One region of the Pseudomonas sp. MF7453 genome, then DNA from elsewhere that is predicted to be linked to it. Evidence: riboswitches for the same ligand, from Rfam matches in the RefSeq annotation. Region 1 holds a riboswitch; the other holds the start of a gene.

Region 1 (3,158 bases):
AGTTTGTGTTTCAGTGGTGTTTATCCGAGGCCCATAAGGAACATGCCCATGCCCGCCCGCACAACCAACATCGACCTTTCCCATCGCCCAAGGCTTGCCGACCTGCGCCCATTGGTCGCGGCCAGCCCCACCCTGCTGGAAGCCAGAGCCGCGACGCCGCGCGTCACCCCCGCCAAGGACCTCAAAAACCGCGCGGGCTATGCCGACGACTTCCTCAGCGACTTCGTGGTGCCATGGCCCACGGTTGACCAGCCACTGGCGGGCGACGTGCAACCCAAGCGCCTGGACTACACGCATTTCTCCATCACAATGTCGCGCGCTCGACGACTGGCGCTGTACGTGGGGGTAAATATCGACGGCGCCAAGCATGTGGACATCACCCGCAACAATGACACCTGGGCCTACGATGGTCGCTTGCCCCTGGAGGCGCAGGTAGGTGAAGACCTTTATGCCGGCAATGGCCTGGACCGCGGCCACCTGGTACGGCGCCAGGATCCCAATTGGGGCGACGAGGCGACCACCGCCAACTTCGACACCTTTCACTTCACCAATTGCTCACCCCAAATGAGCGGCTTCAACCAGAAGACCTGGCTGGAACTCGAAGACTACATTCTCGACAACACCCAGCGCTGGAAAGCTCGGGCCACGGTGTTCAGCGGCCCGGTGTTCAGCGACAACGACCGCGTTTATCGCGGGGTAAAAATCCCCCAGGCATTCTGGAAAGTGGTGGCCTACCTCAGCGACGACGGCAAACCGTCCGCCAGTGCCTACATGATCGACCAGCGCCGCGAGCTGGATCAGTTGGACCTGGTGTTCGGCCAACTCAGAACCTACCAGCGCAGCGTGATCGCGATCGAACAATTGACCGGCATCCGCTTCGCCAACCTGGCCGACTACGACGGGTTCAGCAATGAAGAGCGCGCCACAGGCACCCGGATCGAAGCGCTGATCCGCGGCCCCCAGGATATTCGGCTCTGACGCTTCTTTTGTAGGAGCGAGCTTGCTCGCGAAGAACAGGAAAGCGCCGCGGGGCATCAGGTGCCCAGCGTTATCGTTGACGACCTTCGCAAGCAAGCTCGCTCCTACAGGGGGTGATCGCTTACCATACGGCCGCCGGTTCCCGTATGGGACTAACAGGGAATTCGAAACGCCGCACGCGGCGTGAACCGAAACTGCCCCCGCAACTGTAGATGCCGAGCCTGCCCTTGAATGCCACTGGACCACGTCCGGGAAGGCGGGGCATGGCGACGACGCATCAGTCAGGAGACCTGCCGGCCCAGCTAACTCACTAACCGGCGGGGTGTCCGGGAAGGACATCCTGGCCCTGCGCTTCAGCAGCCTCCATGGGCGTATTTCCGAGCCGTACCTCCCCTGCTGCACCTACGGTTCACAAGGAGATCGCCTCATGCTGCCACGCGTTACCGCCCTGATCGCAGGCTTGAGTGTGTGTGCCCTGGCGCAAGCCGCGCCCACTCAGTACCCGCTGACCCTGCAAAACTGCGGCAGCACCCTGACCTTCCAGCACGCCCCCGCCCGCAGCGTCACCATCGGCCAGGCCGCCACCGAGATGCTCTACGCCCTGGGCGTGGGCGACAAGGTGGTCGGCACTTCGCTGTGGTTCAACAACGTGGCGGCGCAGTACAAGGCCCAGGACGACCGCATCGAGCGCCTGGCCAACAACGAGCCCAGCTTCGAAGCCGTACTCGCCAAGCGCCCGCAACTGGTGGCCGCCGAGCTGGAATGGGTGGTGGGCCCCCAAGGCGTGGTTGGTACCCGTGAGCAGTTTCATGAACTGAAGATCCCCACCTACCTGTTGCCGTCCGACTGCGAAGGCAAGGACAACCTGGTGGGTGCCGACGGCACGCGATTGGAGCCCTTTCGCATCGAGACGATCTACCAGAGCCTTCACCAACTGGCGCAGATTTTCGACGTGCAGGATCGCGGCCAACAACTGACCGACGAACTCAAGGCGCGCCTGGCCAAATCCGTCGCCACGGCCCAGGGCAAGGGCTTGCAGCAAGCCAGCGCACTGGTGTGGTTCTCCAGCGCCGAAATGGCCAGCGACCCTTACGTAGCTGGTCATAAGGGTGTGCCGCAATTCATGCTGCAAACCCTTGGCCTGCGTAACGTGGTGCAGTCCGATGAGGAGTGGCCCGCTGTCGGCTGGGAAACCATCGCCAAGGCCAATCCCACCTTCCTGGTGATCGCACGCATGGACCGCCGTCGCTACCCGGCCGACGACCATGAAAAGAAACTCGCCTTCCTGCGCAGCGACCCCGTGACCCGCAATATGGACGCGGTGAAAAACAACCGCATCATCATCCTCGACGCTCTGGCCTTGCAGGCGAGCCTGCGCACCTTCGAAGGCCTTGAACAACTGGCCGCCGCCATCGACGGCTACCACCTGGGCCAATGATGCGTACCCTCCTTGCCCTGGCGCTGCTGTTGCTCGCCCTGCTCGCTGGCGTTGCCATCGGTGAAACCGCCATCGAACCGCAGGTGGTGCTGCAGGTGCTCGCCAATAAACTCTGGAGCGCCGGCTACGTACTGGACCCCATCGACGAAGGCGTGGTGTGGAACTACCGCCTCACCCGTGCATTGGTGGCCGCAGCCTGCGGCGCAGGGTTGGCGACGTGCGGGGTGATCCTGCAATCGCTGCTGCGTAACCCGCTGGCCGACCCGTACCTGCTGGGCATCAGCGCCGGCGCGTCAACCGGCGCGGTACTCGTGGCCTTGATTGGCGTGGGCGGTGGCCTGGTGTCGTTGTCGGCCGGCGCGTTTGTGGGGGCGATGGCGGCCTTTGCGCTGCTGACGCTGCTGGCGCGGGCCAGCGGATCGTCCAGCGGTACCGGGCAGATCATCCTCGCGGGCATCGCCGGTTCGCAGTTGTTCAATGCCCTGACGGCCTTCCTGATCACCAAGTCGGCCAGCTCCGAACAAGCCCGCGGCATTATGTTCTGGCTGCTGGGCAACCTCAGCGGCGTGCGCTGGCCGTCGGTGTGGTTGGCGGTGCCGGTGGCGGTCGTGGGGCTCGCGGTGTGCCTGTGGCACCGGCGTGCACTGGATGCGTTCACCTTCGGCAGCGACTCGGCGGCCTCCCTCGGCATCCCGGTGCGCCGCGTGCAATTTGTGCTGGTGGCCTGCGCCGCGCTGGTGAC
Region 2 (3,158 bases), on a different contig from region 1:
CGACACTTGCACTGCATGGCGATTTAGCCAGCTCCGTTCGGGACAGCCTGCCGCCTCCGATCGGTCACCTATTGGTGGCAAACCAACACACCTTGCCAGTACGGCCAATTGTCGAACACCCCAGTAGGCCAAGCGCGCGGGAACAACCCGCCGCTTGCCCAGGAAGCCTTGAATATGAACTCCTCCGTCGCCGCTTTGCCCGTCTGCACCCTCAACAGCGCCAATGAAACCCTGACCCAGCGCTTGCCCAGCTCCCTTGAGCTGAAGCACCAACTGCCCCTCAGCCCGTTCCTCAATGAACAGATCCACGCCCATCGCCAGGCCGTGCGTGCCATTCTCACTGGCCAGGATTCGCGCTTACTGGTGATTGTCGGCCCGTGCTCGATCCACGATCCGGAATCGGCCATGGAATACGCACGCAACCTGAAGAAACTTGCGCTCGAAGTCAGCGACCAGATGCTGCTGGTGATCCGCGCCTACGTCGAAAAACCGCGCACTACCATCGGTTGGAAAGGCCTGGCCTACGACCCGCACCTGGACGGCAGCGATGACATGGCCACCGGCCTGGCCCTGTCCCGTGAACTGATGCGTGAAATGCTGCGCCTGGGCCTGCCGGTCGCCACCGAACTGCTGCAACCCATGGCAGCAGGCTACTTCGATGACCTGCTCAGTTGGGTTGCCATTGGCGCGCGCACCACTGAATCGCAGATCCACCGCGAGATGGCCAGCGGCCTGGGCCTGCCCGTGGGCTTCAAGAACGGCACCGACGGCGGCGTCGCGATTGCCTGTGATGCGATGCGCTCGGCGTCCCACCCCCACCGCCATTTCGGGGTCGATAGCCAGGGCCATCCCGCCATCATTCAAACACCGGGCAACCCCGACACGCACTTGGTGCTGCGCGGCGGTCACCGTGGGCCAAACTACGATGCGCAGAGCGTGGCCCAGGTGAAACATGACCTGGTCAAAGCCAAGGTGGCAGCGCGGATCATGGTCGATTGCAGCCACGCCAACAGCGGCAAGGACCCGCTGCGCCAACCGGCGGTGTTCAATGACGTATTGGAGCAGCGCTTACAGGGCGATACCTCGCTGATCGGCATGATGCTTGAGAGCCACTTGTTCGAAGGCTGCCAGCCGCTGAGCACGTCGATGAAATACGGCGTGTCGGTGACCGATGGTTGCCTGGGATGGAGCGGGACCGAGCAGTTGTTGCGCAGCGCGGCCGAACGGTTGCGCGAACACAGTAAAACCGACTGATCGCTGGCTGGGCTGGGCGGGAAAGTTGACGAGCGCTCGTGCGAGTGTTCAGATGCCCGCCTGTTTCAGGTGCCCCCTGCCGCCGTGCTCGGGGTGAAACGGGAAACCGGTACGCTCTTGCCGAGCAAGTCCGGTGCTGCCCCCGCAACGGTATATGCGTGATCCCTTCGACACACCACTGTGGCCATTGCGCTATGGGAAGGTGAAGGGGTCCATACGCATGAGCCCGGAGACCGGCCTGAAATTTCTGTTTGGCAAACTCCTGCGGTGGGCGGGCATGGGCCGGTATTGGCGTGTGCTCGATGCCTTCTCTTGCGTGCTTCTGCGAAGATACTTTCGAGAAGACTATGATTCGACGTTCATTCACTCCCTTGGTCGGTTGCCTGTTCAGCCCATTGCTGCTGGCTGACGACAATGCCCTGATACTCAATGCGCAACTCGTCTCGGCGCCTTCGGTGGAGTCCACCACCGTCGCGGCCATGGCCCGGTACGGCAGCAAAATCGACGTGGTCAGCCGCGCCCAGATCGAGCGAGCCGGCCCTGCCGCCGACGTGTCCCGGGTCATGCAAATGTTCATTCCCGGGCTGTACGTCGCGCCGAAAAACGGCCCGTTCGACTACGGCACCTATTCCCTGCTTGGTGGACGCAACGATGACACGTTGATCCTGCTTGACGGTGTGCGCCTGAATAACCGCTTGTACGGCGGTCTTTACATCGACACCCTGCCAGCCAATGCCATCGAGCGCATCGAAGTGCTCAAGGGTGGCCAGAGTTTACTGTTCGGCACCCAGGCCGTGTCCGGCGTGATCAATATCGTCACCCGCAGCCCGCAGACGCCCAGTGCTTCCGGCGAAGTGAACCTGGGGGTCGATACCTTCGGTGGCACCACCGGCGACGCCCGGGTCGAAAAACTCTTCAACAACGGTTGGGGCGACATGGGCCTATTGGCGTACGTCAGCCGTAATGCGTCCGAGGGCTACCAGCCGTTTCGCAACCGCGATATGAAAAACGTCAGCAACAAGAAGCGCGCCTACGAGGTCACCACCTTCGGCACCAAGGCGATTCAATCCTTTGGCGACCATTCACGCCTGGAACTGTTCTACCAATACGCCGATGCCAACCTGGATTTCGCTCGCCCGGTGGCATCCCACAAGACCACCAACGACCGTGTTCAGCAGATCGCCACAGCGACCTTCGAGCAAAATATCAACGAACGCCTGAGCTATTTCGTCAAGGGCCATATCAACGATTGGGACACCCGCTATACCCGCATCAACAACCTTGACGCAGGTGGCACCCAGGTGATCAATCATAACGACTATTGGGGTTTCACCGATTGGGGCGTGCAGGCCGAGGGCAAGGCCCAATTGCCGGGCGGGCATGTGTGGATCGTCGGCAGTGATAACCAATGGTTCAAGGGCCAGGACGATGTGCTGGTAATCGACAACAACAAGGCCCAGGCCCACGCGCTGTACACCCAACTGCGCCCGCAGATCGACGCCCTGCCCGATTGGCACCCCAGCCTTGGTGTGCGCCACGAAGCCATGAGCGGGGGCGACAGCGCCACCGTCGGTATGCTCACCTCGCTCTATGACCTCAACGAGAATTGGGCGCTGCGCGGTCAATATGGCACGGCCTACAAGCTGCCCAACGCCGAACAACTGTTCGTCAATGAAACCGACGAAAAAGGTAACCGCCACCTCAAGCCTGAGAAAAGCCGCAACGCCGAGTTGGGTGTCGACTACAGGGGATCACTCGCTGGACGCGATTTCAACGCAAGCGTGACGTTATTCAAACGTGAGATCACTGACCTGATCACACTGAACGATAGGCTGTGGGTCAACGGCCAGGGCCAAGTCAAGATGCGCGGCTTCGAGGCCGACGCCAGGCTGGCGCTCAATCAA

The links. A riboswitch is a leader RNA that binds a small molecule or an ion and turns the genes downstream of it on or off. The one in region 1 is predicted to bind cobalamin.
Region 2: it holds a riboswitch for cobalamin, as region 1 does, so the genes downstream of both, JFT63_RS23175 (TonB-dependent receptor plug domain-containing protein) here and JFT63_RS01120 (ABC transporter substrate-binding protein) in region 1, are expected to answer to the same signal.

What each region holds. Positions count from the first base shown of each region.
Region 1 is NZ_JAEKCN010000001.1:251,275-254,432, reverse strand. Features, by position in the region: gene JFT63_RS01125 (DNA/RNA non-specific endonuclease) at 49-978, shown strand; cobalamin riboswitch at 1,098-1,290, shown strand; gene JFT63_RS01120 (ABC transporter substrate-binding protein) at 1,406-2,416, shown strand; gene JFT63_RS01115 (FecCD family ABC transporter permease) at 2,413-3,158, shown strand, end outside.
Region 2 is NZ_JAEKCN010000016.1:93,070-96,227, forward strand. Features, by position in the region: gene JFT63_RS23170 (3-deoxy-7-phosphoheptulonate synthase) at 175-1,254, shown strand; cobalamin riboswitch at 1,305-1,510, shown strand; gene JFT63_RS23175 (TonB-dependent receptor plug domain-containing protein) at 1,602-3,158, shown strand, end outside.